4 regions of the Pseudomonas sp. GW823-FHT04A03 genome follow, and region 1 is predicted to be linked to each of the others. Evidence: predicted binding sites of a transcription regulator. Region 1 holds the regulator's gene; each other region holds the start of a gene.

Region 1 (4,511 bases):
TGCTGAGCGGGTGACGACGACGGGTTTCCGAAAAACGTTTGAGCAACGTTTCGTCATCGGCGTCCAGGTACAGGACATCGCACTGGATATGCCGGCTGCGGACTTCCTCAAGCAGCTCGGGAAACCGCGACAGGTGGCTCGGCAGGTTGCGCGCATCGATCGAGACGGCAACCAGCGGCTGGAGCATTTCGGTGTGGACCAGCGCGCGCTCGGCGAGATCTGGCAGCAAACCGGCCGGCAGGTTGTCAATGCAGTAGTAGCCGTTGTCCTCAAGGACATCCAGGGCGGTACTTTTACCCGAGCCGGAACGGCCACTGACAATGATCAAGCGCATGGTTACGGCCTGTTCTGTTCTTCCAGTACAACCTGGTACAACGCTTCGTTGCTTGGCGCGCTGCGCAGTCTGTCGCGCACGTCTTTGCGGTCGAGCATGCTGGCGATCTGGCGTAACAGTTCCAGGTGCGCGTCGGTGGCGGCTTCCGGCACCAGAAGGACGAACAGCAGGTCCACAGGCGCGCCGTCGATAGCGTCGAAATCGATAGGAGCGTCAAGGTGCATCAGCGCACTGATTGGCGCTTCGCAACCCTTGAGGCGGCAGTGAGGAATGGCGATGCCGTTGCCAAAACCGGTGGAACCCAGTTTTTCACGAGCAATCAATGCCTCGAAGACATCTTGCATCTCCAGATCCGGGACTTCCCGGGCGATCAGGTTGGCAATTTGTTCGAGGGCTTTCTTTTTACTGCCGCCCGGCACGTTCACCAGGGAACGGCCGGGGGTCAGGATACTTTCAAGTCGGATCATGGGGGTGGGGGTTATCGACCGGTAGCGCCCTGGAGCAGGCTCTGGGTCTTTTCCTTATGCTTTTTGAGTTGTTTATCAAGCTTGTCGGTCAGCGCGTCGATCGCAGCGTACATATCGGTATGTTCCGCGTTTGCGACGACCTCGTTGCCGGGAATATGCAGCGTGGCTTCGATTTTCTGCTTCAGCTTTTCGACGCACATCGTGACTTGCACGTTGGTGATCTTGTCGAAATGTCCCTCAAGCCTCTTGAGCTTTTGCTCAACGTATTCACGGAGAGGTTGGGTAACTTCCAGTTGGTGTCCACTGATGTTGACTTGCATACAGCTTCTCCTTCGTTGCCAGTGCATAAAGCGGCAGGCCGAAGAGCCTGCCACTGGAACGCTGTAACGTGGCTTACATCAACCGCTTGCGTTCGCTCGAAGGCGCGATCCCGAGGGATTCGCGGTACTTGGCGACGGTGCGGCGAGCCACCTGAATGCCTTGTGCCTCCAGTAAACCAGCGATCTTGCTGTCACTCAACGGCTTTTTCTGATTTTCCGCGGCAACCAGTTTCTTGATGATCGCGCGGATCGCCGTGGACGAGCATTCACCGCCTTCGGAGGTGCTCACATGGCTGGAGAAAAAGTATTTCAGTTCATATATGCCCCGTGGGGTATGCATGAATTTCTGCGTGGTCACCCGGGAAATCGTCGACTCGTGCATGCCTACTGCTTCAGCGATGTCATGCAGCACCAGCGGCTTCATGGCTTCGTCGCCGTATTCCAGAAAGCCGCGCTGGTGCTCGACGATCTGGGTGGCCACTTTCATCAGGGTTTCGTTGCGGCTCTGCAGGCTCTTGATGAACCAGCGGGCTTCCTGCAACTGATTGCGCATGAAGGTGTTGTCGGCGCTGGTGTCGGCGCGGCGCACGAAGCCTGCGTACTGGGCGTTGACCCGCAGGCGCGGCACCGACTCCTGGTTCAGCTCGACCAGCCAGCGTTCGTTGTCCTTGCGCACGATGACGTCAGGCACCACGTACTCGGCTTCGGTGGATTCGATCTGCGAGCCCGGGCGCGGGTTGAGGCTCTGCACCAGTTCGATGACCTGGCGCAGCTCGTCTTCCTTGAGTTTCATGCGCCGCATCAGCTGGCTGTAGTCGCGGCTGCCGAGCAAATCGATGTAATCGGTGACCAGACGCTTGGCCTCGGCCAGCCAAGGGGTCTTGGCCGACAGCTGGCGCAATTGCAGCAGCAGGCATTCGCCCAGATTGCGTGCGCCGATGCCGGCCGGTTCGAATTGCTGGATGCGGTGCAGGACGGCTTCGATCTCGTCCAGCTCGATGTCGAGTTCCGGATCGAAGGCGTCGAGGATTTCTTCGAGGGTTTCGTCGAGGTAACCCTGATTGTTGATGCAATCGATCAGGGTAACGGCGATCAGGCGATCGGTGTCGGACATCGGTGCCAGGTTCAACTGCCACAGCAGGTGGCTTTGCAGGCTCTCGCCGGCGGAGGTGCGGGTGGTGAAGTCCCACTCGTCATCGTCGCTGCTCGGCAGGCTGCTGGCGCTGGTCTGGTAGACGTCTTCCCAGGCGGTGTCGACGGGCAGTTCGTTGGGGATTCGCTCGTTCCATTCGCCGTCTTCGAGGTTGTCGACTGTCGGCGCGGTCTCCTGATAGGAGGGTTCCTGGATCTCGGTGTTGGGCTTCTGTTCGGCGTTGTCGGCCATGGGATCGGAGTTGTCGAAGTCGTCGCCGTCTTCCTGGCGTTCGAGCATCGGATTGGATTCCAGAGCCTCCTGGATTTCCTGTTGCAGATCCAGGGTCGACAATTGGAGCAGGCGGATGGCCTGTTGCAGCTGCGGTGTCATCGTCAGCTGCTGGCCCATTCTCAAGACTAGCGATGGTTTCATGGCAGGGGCTTAACACCTTATTCGCCGGCGCTATGCGCCATCCACTACAGGGCGCCGGAGCGCCAAACTTAAGCAAATTATATGCCTGAAACTGTCGTGTTTGCCTAGAGCGCTGTAACAATAAAAGCGTATAAAAAGGCGCTTCAACGTTACAGCACCCGGACGGCTGGTCGAATGCTGTCGCGCTTACAGGCGGAACTCGTGACCCAGATAGACTTCCTTCACCAGATCGTTGGCGAGGATGGTCGCGGAGTCGCCTTCGGCGATCAACTGGCCGTCGTTGACGATGTAAGCGGTTTCGCAGATATCCAGCGTCTCACGGACGTTGTGGTCGGTGATCAGTACACCAATGCCCTTGGCCTTGAGGTGATGGATGATCTGTTTGATGTCGCCGACCGAGATCGGGTCGACACCGGCGAACGGTTCGTCGAGCAGGATGAACTTCGGTGCCGTGGCCAGTGCGCGGGCGATCTCCACGCGGCGGCGCTCACCACCGGACAGGCTCATGCCGAGGTTGTCGCGGATATGGCTGATGTGGAATTCCTGCAGCAGGCTCTCCAGCTCCTTGCGACGACCGGCCTTGTCGAGTTCCTGACGGGTTTCGAGGATGGCCATGATGTTGTCGGCCACCGACAGTTTGCGGAAGATCGACGCTTCTTGCGGCAGATAGCCGATACCGGCCTTGGCGCGACCATGCATCGGCTGGTGGCTGACGTCCAGATCGTCGATCAGTACGCGACCCTGATCGGCCTGGACCAGGCCGACGATCATGTAGAAGCAGGTGGTCTTGCCGGCGCCGTTGGGGCCGAGCAGGCCGACGATCTGACCGCTGTCGATCGACAGGCTGACGTCGCGCACGACCTGGCGGCTTTTATAGGCCTTGGCCAGGTGCTGAGCTTTCAGAGTTGCCATTACTGGGTTTTCTCGTCGGTTTTCTTCTTCGGCTGGATCACCATGTCGATACGCGGACGCGCTTCGGTAACCTTGCTGCCAGTGGCTCGACCGGCGCTGGCCAGTTTCTTCACCGTGTCATAGACGATTTTTTCGCCTTGAGTGACGTTGTTGTCCTTGTCGATGACCTTGGCCTTGTCGATCAGCACAACGCGGTTCTGCTGCGCGTGGTACTGAATGGTCACGCCGTAGCCCTGGACAGGTTTGGCGTCGCCGGCAGTCTGCAACTGTTCGAAATAAGCGAGGTTGCCCACCGACGTCACGACGTCGATGTCGCCGTTCGGCGCACGGGTCATGGTCACGGTGTTGCCTTTGACGATCATCGAACCTTGGGTGATGATCACGTCACCTTTATAGGTGGCAACGCCATTCTTGTCGTCCAGCTGGGCATCGTCGGCCTGAATGCGGATTGGCTGCTCTTGATCGTTCGGCAGAGCCCAGGCGCTCACGCTTCCCAGTGCTGCGCCCAGACTGAGCAAAATAGGGAGGGTTTTAACGAGCCTCATACTGTCCTCTTACGTTCGATAGCAGGTGTATCCTGCTTTCCTTCAAATACGCTTTCATTCCTACGCCAGTCGATACACCGCCAGCGCCGTCGATTCTAACGGGTTGCTGGGTCTGCGCATATTGCTGCTGCGGAAACACCGTCATGCGAGTGGAGGTGATCAGGGTGTCGCGGTTCTTTTCGTCGGTGCGCTTGACGCGTACCGAGTCGATCAGCTCGACCTCGGTGCCACCGGAATTCACTTCGCCCCGCTCACTGGTCACGTGCCACGGGAAATCGGTGCCACGGAACATGTTCAGATCAGGCTTGGTGACCAGTGTAATGTCGGTCACCTTGACGTGCTCGGCCTTCTCGGACGTCATTTCGT
Region 2 (4,511 bases), on a different contig from region 1:
TCGCAACAACACTTGGCGTTGGTGTAGGAGTCTGGGCATGGCTGGTGTAATGGATTCGGTGAACCAGCGCACGCAACTGGTGGGGCAGAATCGCCTGGAGCTGTTGTTGTTCCGTCTCGACGGCCAGCAGCTCTACGGGATCAACGTGTTCAAGGTTCGGGAAGTGCTGCAATGCCCGCAACTGACGCTGATGCCCAAGTCCAGTCCTGTCGTGTGCGGGGTGGCGAATATCCGGGGGGCGACCATTCCGATCCTTGATCTGGCGATGGCGACCGGCTCCGGTGCTTTGAAAGACAAGAACAGTCCGTTCGTGATCATCACGGAATACAACACCAAGACCCAGGGTTTCCTGGTGCGCTCGGTGGAACGTATCGTGAACATGAACTGGGAAGAGATTCATCCGCCGCCCAAGGGCACCGGACGCGATCATTACCTGACCGCTGTGACTCGGGTCGACAATCAGTTAGTCGAAATCATCGACGTCGAGAAGGTGCTGGCGGAAGTTGCGCCGACCCCGGAAGCGATTTCGGTCGGCGTGGTGGATGTCGAGACCCAGAGCAAGGCGTTGTCGCTGCGGGTGCTGACGGTCGATGACTCGTCGGTGGCGCGCAAGCAGGTAACGCGTTGCCTGCAGACGGTCGGTGTCGAAGTGGTGGCGTTGAACGACGGCAAGCAGGCGCTGGATTACCTGCGCAAGCTGGTCGACGAGGGCAAGAAGCCGGAAGAAGAGTTCCTGATGATGATCTCCGACATCGAAATGCCGGAGATGGACGGGTACACCCTGACGGCCGAGATCCGCAGCGACCCTCGCATGCAAAAGCTTCATATCATCCTGCATACTTCGTTGTCGGGTGTGTTCAATCAGGCGATGGTCAAGAAAGTCGGTGCCGATGACTTCCTGGCCAAATTCCGTCCTGATGACCTGGCATCCCGGGTAGTCGACCGGATCAAAGCAGCAGATATCAGCTAAGGGCCTTCTGCCCCTGGCGTTCAACACGATTTAAGAGGCGGCATCATTTGTCTACGGGTAATTTGGATTTCGAACAGTTCCGGGTCTTCCTGGAAAAAGCCTGTGGCATTTTGCTCGGTGAAAACAAGCAGTACCTGGTGTCGAGCCGTCTCAACAAACTGATGGAGCAGCAAGGCATCAAGTCCCTGGGTGAGCTGGTTCAGCGCATCCAGACCCAGCCGCGCAGCGGTTTGCGCGAGCAGGTGGTCGATGCCATGACGACCAACGAAACCCTGTGGTTTCGCGACACCTATCCGTTTGAAGTCTTGAAGAACAAGGTGCTGCCCGAGGCGATCAAGGCCGCTCCCGGCCAGCGTCTGCGGATCTGGTCGGCGGCGTGCTCGTCGGGTCAGGAACCCTATTCGCTGTCGATGTCGATCGACGAGTTCGAACGAACCAACATCGGCCAGTTGAAGATGGGCGTGCAGATCGTTGCCACCGATCTGTCCGGCAGCATGCTGACCAACTGCAAGACCGGCGAGTACGACAGCCTGGCGATCGGTCGCGGTCTGTCCGCCGATCGTCTGCAGCGCTACTTCGACCCGAAAGGGCCGGGTCGCTGGGTGATCAAGGCGCCGATCAAGAACCGGGTGGAATTCCGCTCGTTCAACCTGCTCGACAGCTACGCAAGCCTTGGCAAGTTCGACATCGTGTTCTGCCGCAACGTGCTGATCTACTTCTCCGCCGAGGTGAAGAAGGACATCCTGTTGCGCATTCACAGCACGCTGAAGCCGGGCGGTTATCTGTTCCTTGGCGCTTCCGAGGCGCTGAACGGTCTGCCTGATCATTACCAGATGGTTCAGTGCAGCCCGGGGATCATCTACCAGGCGAAGTGATCAAGACCGGCAACACAAGAAACGGGAGTCCTCAGGGGCTCCCGTTTTTTTATGCCTGAAGGTTTTGACGGTGGCAGGCGGCGGCAGAAAAGCGGCATCCGGCGGAAACCGGTTGCCGCTTTTCTGGCATTGCCGCGTTGCCGTTTCCACGCAAAGCCCCGTAATCCGGGGCTTTCTCAAACTGGCACGACGCTTGCTATAACCCTGTTACGAAAAATCCGGTCACCTGAAGGTTCCCGACATGAGCATCAGCTTCGACAAAGCGCTCGGCATTCACGAAAAGGCTCTGGGCTTCCGCGCCCAGCGTGCCGAAGTGCTGGCCAACAACATCGCCAACGCCGACACCCCGAACTACAAGGCGCGGGATCTGGAGTTCTCCAAAGTGCTCGAAGCACAGAGCCAGAAGAACGCCAACGGCACCATCGCCCTGAACATGACCAACAGCCGTCACATCGAAGCTGAAGGCCTGGGCAATGGCGACGAGTCGCTGATGTATCGCACGCCGATGCAGCCGTCGATCGACCAGAACACCGTTGACGCCCAACTGGAACAGTCGAACTACGCGGAAAACGCCGTCGGCTTCCAGGCCAGCTTCACCCTGCTCAACAGCAAATTCAAAGGGCTGGTGTCAGCCCTGCGCGGAGAGTAATCCATGTCCCTGTCCAGCGTTTTCAACATTGCCGGCAGCGGCATGAGCGCCCAGACCACCCGTCTCAACACCGTGGCTTCGAACATCGCCAACGCCGAGACCGTCTCGTCGAGCATCGACCAGACCTACCGTGCCCGTCACCCGGTGTTCGCCACCATGTTCCAGGGCGGCCAGAGCGGCGGCGGCAATTCGCTGTTCCAGAACCAGGACGCTGCCGGTCAGGGTGTGCAGGTCATGGGCGTGGTCGAAGACCAGAGCAACCTCGAAGCGCGCTACGAGCCGAACCATCCGGCGGCCGATGCCAAGGGCTACGTCTACTACCCGAACGTCAACGTGGTGGAAGAAATGGCTGACATGATTTCCGCGAGCCGGTCGTTCCAGACCAACGCTGAAATGATGAACACCGCCAAAACCATGATGCAGAAAGTACTGACCCTCGGTCAGTGATAAGGGGCGACTGCCATGAGTGTTTCCGATACCACCAGCAGCCTGACGATGAAGGACATACTGGCCAACTCTTCGAAGAAGACCAGTAGCACCACCACCGGCGGCATTGCTTCGGCCACCAACAGCGCGACCGGCGGCCAGGCGCTGGGAAAGGATGCGTTCCTGCAACTGCTGGTGACCCAGCTGAAGAACCAGAACCCGCTCGACCCGCAGGACAACAGCGCATTCGTTGCCCAGTTGGCGCAGTTCAGCAGCCTTGAGGGGATCACCACCCTCAACAGCACCGTGAGTTCGCTGGCCGGCAACTACAACTCGTCGCAAGCCTTGCAGGCTTCGTCGCTGGTCGGTCGCAACGTGATCGTGCAGACCAACACGGTTCAGCTCGACGATCCGAGCAAAGGCATGACCGGTTCGGTCACCGTTCCGTCGTCGATTGCTGGCGGTACCGTCACCATCACCGACAGCAGCGGCACCGCCATTCGCACTATCGACCTGGGTAGCCGCGCCGCAGGCAATGCGAGCTTCACCTGGGACGGCAAGGACAAGGACGGCAACCTGGTGAAAACCGGTACCTACACCGTCAAGGCCAACGCCTCGATCAACGGTACCGCGACCGACCTGGCGACCTACCTGCCAGCCACGGTCACCAGCGTGACGATCAGCCAGACCGGTGGCGAGCTGATGCTCAACCTGTCCGGCAAGGGCACCGTAGCCCTGTCCAAAGTACAAACCATTGGTATATAGAGCCGACTAACCGGCACAAAGGAGTGGAATATGTCTTTCAATATCGGCCTTAGCGGTCTCTATGCAGCCAACAAGCAACTGGACGTGACCGGCAACAACATCGCCAACGTCGCGACCGCCGGTTTCAAATCCTCCCGCGCGGAGTTCGAAGACGTCTATTCGTCGACTCGTCTGGGCAGCGGCAGCAAGGTCATCGGTAACGGTGTGCGCCTGGCCAACGTTTCCCAGCAGTTCACCCAGGGTGACATCAACAACACCGGCAACGTGCTGGACATGGGCATCAACGGCTCCGGCTTCTTCACCATGAGCAACAACGGCTCGGTCTCCTACACCCGTGCCGGTACGTTCAAGGTCGACAACAACGGCTACATCACCAACACCGACTACACCTCGCGCCTGCAAGGTTACGGTGTGGATACCAACGGCAAGATCATCAACGGCGTGTTGACCGACCTGAAGATCGACACCTCGAACCTGGCGCCGAAATCGAGCTCGCTGGTGACCTCGACTATCAACCTGAACTCGACGGCTCCCGTGATCGACGATACCGTTGCGGCCGGCAAGTTCGACCCTACCAAGCTTGAGACCTACACCAAGTCGTTCACTACCCCGATCTATGACTCTCAGGGTAACAAGCACGACATGGACCAGTATGTGGTGAAGACGGGTGCCAATACCTGGAAGGTCTACACCCTGGTAGACGGCCGTAATCCGGATGCGACCGGTAGCGACCCGAAACTCACCGCGCCGGTGGCTTCCACCATGACCTTCGACTCCGCCGGCAAACTGACTCAGATCAGCACCCCTGATCCGGCGAATCCTGGCG
Region 3 (4,511 bases), on a different contig from region 1:
TCCGGCATGGCCGTTACAGCTTGACGGCGGTGTCGGGGGGCCGGTGACGCAGGCCACAGGCAAACAGCCCCGGGCACTTAGCTCGGTCGATAAACGCGCACATTGGCATGCCCCTCACTGAGCAAATGGTGGGCATGCAGGCGACTCATCACGCCTTTGTCGCAATACAGCAGGTACTGGCGAGTAGGGTCCAGTTCCTTGAAACGAGCGTTCACTGCGTAGAACGGCATCGTCTGTACCTCTATGCCCGCGAGTTCCAGCGGGTCATCCTCGGCGGCATCCGGGTGACGGATGTCGATGACGATCTGACCGGCCAGCGCTTCGCTGACTTCTTCGATCTGCAAATCCTGGCCCAATTCGTCGATCACCCGATCGATCGGCACCAGTCTGGCGTTTGCGAGCGCACGCTCGAGCACCGCCATGTCGAATTCCTGCTCTTCGTGCTCGACCCGGCCACGCTTGGCGGCGGTCTTCGGGTTGACCGAGATGACGCCGCAGTATTCCGGCATGTGCCGGGCGAAATCACCGGTGCCGATCTGGTCGGCCGTATCGATGATGTCCTGCTTGTGGGCGACGATCAGCGGTCGCAGCACCAGTTTGTCGGTAACGCAATCGATGACCGACAGGTTCGGCAACGTCTGGCTCGACACCTGGGAAATCGCTTCGCCGGTAACCAGCGCATCGATGTGCAGGCGTTCGGCAATGCTCGACGCTGCGCGCAACATCATACGCTTCAATACGACGCCCATATGACTGTCGTCGACCTTGCCGAGAATTTCGCCCAATACTTCTTCGAACGGAACACTGACAAATAGCACGCGTTGCGAGCTGCCGTACTTCTTCCAGATGAAATGCGCGACTTCCATTACGCCCAATTCGTGGGCACGGCCGCCCAGATTGAAGAAGCAGAAGTGCGTCATCAGGCCGCGACGAAGGATCTGGTACGCGGCAACCGTCGAGTCAAAGCCACCGGACATCAGTACCAGCGTCTGCTCCAGCGCACCGAGCGGGTAGCCGCCGATGCCATTGTGCTGGCTGTGAATCACGAACAACCGTTTGTCGCGAACTTCGATGCGGACTTCGATTTCCGGCTGTTTAAGGTCGATTCCGGCGGCACCGCACTCACGGCGCAGCTTGCTGCCGACGTATTTTTCGACGTCCATCGAGCTGAACGCATGCTTGCCCGCACGCTTGCAGCGCACCGAGAAGATCTTCCCGGCCAGCGCATCGCCGTAGTGCTGTTTGCACTTCTCGGTGATGTCGTCGAAGTCGCCCAGCGGGTACTCGTCGATCTGCAGAAAGTGCGCGATGCCCGGCATGCAGGTCAGGCGTTCGCCCATCTCTTTCAGGGCCTTGGGGTCGGTGACGCTGGTTTCCAGCTCGAGATTGTCCCACACACCGTTCACCACCACGGCCGGGTCCAGGTCGCGGAGCACGGTGCGGATGTTCTTGGCCAGCTGGCGGATGAATTTCGTCCGGACAGGTCGGCTTTTGATGGTGATCTCGGGGAAGACTTTTACGATTAGTTTCATGAAAACAGCGCGCGCAGGGCCAGCCGAAAAAGGGGGGCGCGGATTATAGCGGAAATTGCTCAAGGTTTAACCAGTTAATGTGCAGAAGGTTTTGCACGCACCAAAACGGGTCATTTTTCGATTTGAGCGCTACATTAGAGGGCGAAATTTTCGCCTTTAAGGCGCTTTCGACCTTTAGAAGCGTGAATTTGGGGCAAAAAACCCATGCTGGGGCACTGGCATGCAATTTGCTCCCTTGTGAGGCAGGTTGCCTTGGCAGAGTATTCGCGCCGGCATCACCACTATTAAGGGCATCCACTACCCGCCCTAATTCACCCGGAGGACACTATGTCGAAGTCGGTTCAACTCATCAAAGATCATGACGTCAAGTGGATTGATCTGCGCTTCACGGACACCAAAGGCACTCAGCACCACGTGACCATGCCGGCTCGCGATGCGCTGGAAGACGACTTCTTCGAAGTTGGCAAGATGTTCGACGGTTCCTCCATCGCTGGCTGGAAAGGCATCGAAGCCTCCGACATGATCCTGCTGCCGGACGACGAAACCGCCGTTCTGGACCCGTTCACCGAAGAGCCGACCCTGATCCTGGTCTGCGACATCATCGAACCTTCGACCATGCAAGGTTACGATCGCGACCCGCGCGCCATTGCCCACCGCGCCGAGGAATACCTGAAGACCACCGGTATCGGTGACACCGTATTCGCAGGTCCAGAGCCTGAGTTCTTCATCTTCGACGAAGTGAAGTTCAAGTCCGACATCTCCGGCTCGATGTTCAAGATCTACTCCGAGCAAGGCTCGTGGATGTCCGACCAGGACGTGGAAGGCGGCAACAAAGGCCACCGTCCAGGCGTGAAAGGCGGCTACTTCCCGGTTCCGCCGTTCGACCACGACCACGAAATCCGTACTTCCATGTGCAACGCGCTGGAAGAGATGGGCCAGACCGTTGAAGTTCACCACCACGAAGTGGCAACTGCCGGTCAGAACGAAATTGGTGTCAAGTTCAACACCCTGGTGAAGAAAGCTGACGAAGTTCAGACTCTGAAATACGTTGTACACAACGTTGCCGACGCCTACGGCCGCACCGCGACCTTCATGCCGAAGCCGCTGTACGGCGACAACGGTTCGGGCATGCACGTTCACATGTCCATCTCCAAAGATGGCAAGAACACCTTCGCGGGTGAAGGTTATGCCGGCCTGTCCGACACCGCCCTGTACTTCATCGGCGGCATCATCAAGCACGGTAAGGCCCTGAACGGCTTCACCAACCCGGCCACCAACTCCTACAAGCGTCTGGTGCCAGGCTTCGAAGCCCCGGTCATGCTGGCCTACTCGGCTCGCAACCGTTCCGCCTCGATCCGTATTCCTTACGTCAACAGCCCACGCGGCCGTCGTATCGAAGCGCGTTTTCCGGATCCGGCTGCCAACCCGTACCTGGCTTTCGCAGCACTGCTGATGGCCGGTCTGGACGGTATCCAGAACAAGATCCACCCAGGCGACGCAGCTGACAAAAACCTGTACGACCTGCCGCCTGAAGAGGCGAAAGAGATCCCGCAAGTTTGCGGCAGCCTGAAAGAAGCCCTGGAAGAGCTGGACAAGGGCCGTGCGTTCCTGACCAAGGGCGGCGTGTTCTCCGACGACTTCATCGATGCTTACATCGCGCTGAAATCCGAAGAAGAAATCAAGGTCCGCACCTTCGTACACCCACTGGAATATGAGCTGTACTACAGCTGCTGATCCGGTAGCGCCGCGCTACGCGGCGTGACAAAAAGAGGCCTCCTTCGGGAGGCCTTTTTTATGGCCGGATGTTTTCCATCCGAGCCTTCGCCGCTTCACTGTCCTATGCTGCATCCCATCGTTTTCGTTTCCGGTCGATTTCATGGGTCGCACCCTTCCCTATATTCTGCTGCTGATCGCCCTGCCCGCTGCCGCGCAGATCTACAAGTACACCGACGCCGGCGGCAACACGGTGTACAGCGATCACGCGCCGGACGGTGTGCAGGCGCAGCCGGTGGAGTTGCCGCCGCTCAACAGCGTCCAGCCTCAGGCACCGAGCGCGCCCTCTTCAGACACCACCAGCCGTGAGCCTGCGCGCAATGCCTATGAAGTGCTGGAGCTGACCGGCTTGCCCACCGAAGAAGCCCTGCGCGCCAACAACGGCACGTTCACAGTCAGCGTGCTGATCAAGCCGCGCCTGCAACCGCCGCATCAATTGCGTCTGCTGCTGGACGACGCGCCATATGGCCAGCCGAGCAACGTGCCGATCCTGCAACTGGTAAACGTTGACCGGGGCGAGCATCGGCTGGCGGTGCAGGTGATCAATGGCGAGGCGATCATTCAGCAGAGTCCGGCGGTGGTGTTCACCGTGCAGCGGGTACACAAGCCATGACGCGGGGATTGATTACCTGGTGCCTGTTGCTGATCGCATTTGGCGCATCGGCCGAGGTGTTCACTTACATCGATGCACAGGGCAATCGTGTCTACACCGATCAACCGCGCGGCAACGCCAAGCGTGTGCCGCTGGCCACCAGCAATCGGATGGCCTCGAATCCGACCGCCGCTGCACCGGTCACGCCGTCGAAGAAATCAGCAGAGCCGCCGCTGTTCCACTACGACATGCTGCGCGTGCTGATCCCCGAGCCGGACGCAACCATTCGCAGCAGCGCCGGCGAGCTGATCGTCAGCGTCACCAGCGAGCCGGGCCTGCAAAGAGGTCATCTGTATCGCCTGCTGCTGGATGGCCAGGCCGTCGGCGAACCCGGCTTGAGTCCGGTGTTCCCGCTGAGCAACATTGATCGTGGCAGCCACAACCTGTCGGTGGAGATCCTCGATGCTCAGGGTCGAACCGTGGAGAAAACCGCCAACCAGCCGTTCCACATGCAGCGCATTTCCCTGGCACAGAAGCGTCAGGTCAAACCGTGCGTCAGCGCCGACTACGGCGTTCGCCCGGAATGCCCGCTGAAAGACAAACCCGCCGAACCG
Region 4 (4,511 bases), on a different contig from region 1:
CGACGCCGGATGCGATACCCAGTGCGCTTGGTTTGCCGTGGGTGATCCACTCGGCGAACATCCAGCCCAGTGCAGCAGCGGCGGTCGCGATCTGAGTGACCAGCATCGCCATGCCGGCGGTGCCGTTGGCGGCCGCAGCGGAACCGGCGTTGAAGCCGAACCAGCCAACCCACAGCATCGCCGCGCCCATCAGGGTATAACCCAGATTGTGTGGCGCCATCGGGGTGGTCGGGAAGCCTTTGCGTTTACCCAGTACCAGGCAGGCAATCAGGCCGGCCACACCAGCGTTGATGTGCACCACGGTGCCGCCGGCGAAGTCGAGTACGCCCCAGTCCCACATCAGGCCGCCGTTGCCGGACCAGACCATGTGCGCGATCGGTGCATAGACCAGGGTGAACCAGATGCCCATGAAGATCAGCATCGCGGAGAACTTCATCCGCTCGGCGAACGCACCGACGATCAGCGCCGGGGTGATGATCGCGAAGGTCATCTGGAAGGTGATGAAGACCGCCTCGGGGAACAGCGCCGCCGGGCCGGTCAGGCTCGCTGGGGTGACGCCGGCCAGGAACGCCTTGCCGAAACCGCCCACGAACGAGTTGAAGTTGACGACGCCCTGCTCCATGCCGGTGGTGTCGAACGCGATGCTGTAGCCATAAATGACCCACAGGACGCTGATCAGACCGGTAATGGCGAAGCACTGCATCATCACGGAAAGAATATTTTTCGACCGAACCATGCCGCCATAGAACAGCGCGAGGCCAGGAATGGTCATGAACAGCACGAGGGCTGTGGAGGTGAGCATCCAGGCGGTGTCGCCGGAGTTCAGGACTGGAGCTGCCACTTCGTCTGCCGCCATGGCCAGGCCGGGCATTACGATAGACAACAGGGCTCCTAGCCCTGCGAATTTACGCAGAGTCATATTGTTTTCTCCTGGGGCGTTGGGTTTGTGGCGGCGTTTAGATCGCGTCGGTATCGGTTTCGCCGGTACGGATGCGGATCGCCTGTTCCAGATTGACCACGAAGATCTTGCCGTCACCGATCTTGCCGGTGTTGGCAGCCTTGGTTATCGCCTCGATAACCCGATCCAGATCCTTGTCGTCGATGGCAACGTCGATTTTCACCTTGGGCAGAAAATCGACCACATACTCCGCGCCGCGATACAGCTCGGTGTGACCCTTCTGCCGACCGAAGCCTTTGACTTCAGTAACGGTAATGCCCTGCACGCCGATTTCGGACAGCGACTCGCGCACGTCGTCCAACTTGAACGGCTTGATGATGGCAGTGACTAGCTTCATGAAACTCTCTCCCGAATTGGTGGACTTGCCCCAGGAAAACAAACCCGACTCAAGTCTAAGCGCAGTGCCTGGCTTTGTAACGCTTCGTTGTCGACGCCAGCTAACCGCTCCAGACGAAACTCCCCGCTCCGTCTGCCGCACTGCATTCGTCACAGCGACTGCATCAGTGCATGGGTCGAAGGTGACTAAGCAGAAAGCTTGCCATCTCGCCAAAAACCACTGATTTCAATCCCTTGGCCGCTGCCGCAGATGCCATCACCCAAATGGCACTCGGGATACGCACAACAACGGTGCGTGGCCGTGCATCCAGTTGCGCGAAAAGCGTGCATCCGTGCCTGCGCCAATGACTATAGACACTGCGTGATACACTGCCGGCCATTGTTTCCAGGACATATCCCATGCTCGCGCCCAAAGACTTCCTCGACGCCCTGAGCGGCACCGCCTCCCGCCTGTTCAGCGGCGACACGCCCTTGCCAAAAGCCGAAATCGAAAGCCAGTTCAAGATGCTGCTGCAAAGTGCGTTCAGCAAACTGGACCTGGTGAGCCGGGAAGAATTTGACAGTCAGATGGTAGTGCTGGCGCGCACTCGCGCCCGGCTTGAGAGCCTTGAGGCGAAGGTGGCGGAGATGGAAGCGAAGCTGACGCCGCCGGCTGAGTGAATATCGAGAAGCTAAAACCGCTCCTGCCGAGGCAGGAGCGGTTTCCGTCGGATCAATTCCTACAGCGAATTATTCCAACGGTCTCGCAGAATCTCATACAGGCGAAATGCCCATAGCGCGATCCTGACGAGGCGCCACATATGTTTAAGAAACTTAGACATATTTTGGCCCTCCTTGCGTGGGGCCAAACCTCCGATGCTCTTTCCGGCGTACGAACACCTTCGGGACTACACACGAGTGTGCCCACCAAGGCGGCCGGGTGTGGATCCCCCAAAACAACACCGGCACGGGTCTCACACCGTGTCGAGGAACATGAAAATCGTTATGTCCCGACCACACTTTGCGAACACTCGATGAGTGGGCATCGTCGCAGCGGATGGTATGGCAGACCTTGAAAAGCAATTTAAACAAGTTGTATCAAGTCATTAATCGAGTGCTGGCAAAGAGAGGGTTATGTCTCATTCCAGCTCACAATGGGTTGGCGAAAATTTCCCTGATGCTTGCGCCAACGATCAAACATGCATAACCTCGGGACACGCGAGTGTGTCCACTAAGGATGCGCAGGCCTTGGCCTCACCGAAGCCTGCAACTAAAAACCGTCTCCTCAAGGCGGTTTTTTTTCGCCTCGATATATCTACAACAATCGGTTTTTTGAGGAGTAGTCACAGCAACTGTTCAGCTCCCCGCCGTACGACCTTGGATTCAGATCAAGCGCAATGCGCCAGCCGCTCCACTTGATCACGGACTCTAAATTTCAGCTTTTCGCAAATCGTAATTCGACTGAAGATTCATCCAGAACTCAGGCGTGGTGTTGAGGTGAATGGCAAGCCTTATTGCCAGAGCGGCGCAGATCCTGAGCTGGCATTTCACAAGCTTCTCGATCTCGGGTTCAGGCCAGTTCGTGGGCATGGCCAAGTCCATGACAGTCATGCCCAACGGCTCCATGAATTCCTTATTCAGAACCTCACCCGGATGAATCGGGCGCATACCATTGCGGTCCATTTTTCGCCTCCAGAGGCTGCATTGAGCGGCCAAACTGGAGCATCCGACTTTGCGATACAAGACCATCGAGTCGCTTTCGCTGGCGTCCTACAACTATTAGGGCATGCCCCTACAAAAATCAGCGTCTGCGCCTGGTTATGCATTCCTTACGCCTGTCATTACATTAGCGACACCCATCAGGCTGGAGGTCTCTGTGAAGGATAAAAAGAGGAAGACAAAGCTACTTCTGATTGTTGAACTACACCTCGACGTACTCCGACTTGCTGGAAATATGTCAGCCAATCAACGGAGGTATATTGAAGTCGCCGTTACGTGCGGACCTGAGCTTGAGCCAAGTGGTCTGTTGGCAGGCAGAAGATACTGAATCAGAAAAAGAAAAAGGCGTCCGACAGGACGCCTTTTTTGTATTTGGAGGAGTAGTCGCAGCGATTCTTTAGCTCCTGGCTTTACAGCCTTGGGTTCAGAATCCGACGGACTGACCCGTCGTCACTACTTCAGAGAAACCAGCTTCTCTACTGCCAAAAATGCGAGGGAGCCTTGCTGGTGCCCAGTCCCGACAGATGCGCAACTGCAGTCCTCGAGCGCGAGAATCCTTTAATACTTCTCGAGAGTCAACGCTTCAGCGTGAGTGCATAGGCCCGCACAACCGCTTTCTGATACGTCTTGTAAACCTCTACTCAAACGCTAGAACCCCGCTCAACTACCCTTCAACAACCCGCAGGAAGCGGCCCCTCGATTCAACTCAAGGAACGACCATGTCCCTCGCCATCGTCCATAGCCGCGCCCAGATTGGCGTGGATGCTCCCGCCGTCACCGTTGAAGTTCACCTCGCCAACGGCTTGCCCTCGCTGACCATGGTCGGCCTGCCCGAAGCGGCACTTAGCTAGCGATTTAACAAATAAAAAAGCCCTCTTTTGAGGGCTTTGAATCTCAGGCAATCGCCGCATTTTTCCGCTTAGTAGTTTTGATGTCTGGAGGGAGGAATGGGCGAATGTTGCGCAACAAAGCCTCTGCAATGATCGGCGAAACGCTATTCCCAATCATCCTGAAGCTATGCCATATGGTTGGGTTGAAAATGAATGAATCAGGAAAGCCTTGAAGCCGTGCAGCTTCGCGTGGGGTGATTACTCGATTCTCATCGGGGTGCAATGGTCTAACAGATTGGTATGAGCCTCTGTCGCTACCTGTACCTGCTCGCAAGGTTGGGCACAGTCCGTCCCACGCTAGCCTTTTATGCTTGCCTACCTGATCCACACCGCCTTGCGGCACGGTCGAAAATCGCCGGATGGTTTCAGGTCTGTGAGTGGTTCGCTGATGTCCAGTGAAAAGCCCGTTTGGAGTGCGCATGCGAAGAGCATAGGGGGACGCCATAGGATAAGCGCCGTAGTGCCATAAGCCTGGGTCATTGCTTGATTGAAACGCAGAGACTAAATCGGCTATAGCATCTTTGACGCATACCTGTGGCGCGTCTGTGGCAATGATCTGATCAAGTGTCGGCACCTGCATTTTTTTCGGATTAAACCCAAAGACGAAAACACGCTTTCGCCTTGTAGGT

The links. The regulator sigma-54, encoded in region 1, starts transcription at its own class of promoters, with help from an activator protein. The targets are predictions, from matches to a motif close to ANTGGCATNNANNTTGCTNT.
Region 2: a site for sigma-54 is predicted at 2,026-2,045, ahead of flgB (flagellar basal body rod protein FlgB). Genes of this name have one in related genera too.
Region 3: a site for sigma-54 is predicted at 1,747-1,766, ahead of glnA (type I glutamate--ammonia ligase). Genes of this name have one in related genera too.
Region 4: a site for sigma-54 is predicted at 1,482-1,501, ahead of glnK (P-II family nitrogen regulator). Genes of this name have one in related genera too.

What each region holds. Positions count from the first base shown of each region.
Region 1 covers NZ_JBXAIV010000002.1:633,855-638,365, reverse strand. The annotation lists gene rapZ (RNase adapter RapZ) at 1-334, opposite strand, end outside; gene ptsN (PTS IIA-like nitrogen regulatory protein PtsN) at 337-801, opposite strand; gene hpf (ribosome hibernation-promoting factor, HPF/YfiA family) at 813-1,121, opposite strand; gene AC1Q9F_RS08880 (RNA polymerase factor sigma-54) at 1,195-2,688, opposite strand; gene lptB (LPS export ABC transporter ATP-binding protein) at 2,875-3,600, opposite strand; gene lptA (lipopolysaccharide transport periplasmic protein LptA) at 3,600-4,145, opposite strand; gene lptC (LPS export ABC transporter periplasmic protein LptC) at 4,132-4,511, opposite strand, start outside.
Region 2 covers NZ_JBXAIV010000003.1:66,924-71,434, reverse strand. The annotation lists gene AC1Q9F_RS10075 (chemotaxis protein CheV) at 38-970, shown strand; gene cheR (protein-glutamate O-methyltransferase CheR) at 1,018-1,845, shown strand; gene flgB (flagellar basal body rod protein FlgB) at 2,087-2,494, shown strand; gene flgC (flagellar basal body rod protein FlgC) at 2,498-2,941, shown strand; gene flgD (flagellar hook assembly protein FlgD) at 2,957-3,685, shown strand; gene flgE (flagellar hook protein FlgE) at 3,716-4,511, shown strand, end outside.
Region 3 covers NZ_JBXAIV010000004.1:410,651-415,161, forward strand. The annotation lists gene thiI (tRNA uracil 4-sulfurtransferase ThiI) at 78-1,532, opposite strand; gene glnA (type I glutamate--ammonia ligase) at 1,860-3,266, shown strand; gene AC1Q9F_RS14470 (DUF4124 domain-containing protein) at 3,409-3,918, shown strand; gene AC1Q9F_RS14475 (DUF4124 domain-containing protein) at 3,915-4,511, shown strand, end outside.
Region 4 covers NZ_JBXAIV010000005.1:361,790-366,300, reverse strand. The annotation lists gene AC1Q9F_RS16570 (ammonium transporter) at 1-919, opposite strand, end outside; gene glnK (P-II family nitrogen regulator) at 957-1,295, opposite strand; gene AC1Q9F_RS16560 (accessory factor UbiK family protein) at 1,694-1,954, shown strand; gene AC1Q9F_RS16555 (HigA family addiction module antitoxin) at 2,702-2,956, opposite strand; partial or broken gene AC1Q9F_RS16550 (magnesium chelatase domain-containing protein) at 3,712-3,837, shown strand; gene AC1Q9F_RS16545 (DNA cytosine methyltransferase) at 3,887-4,511, opposite strand, start outside.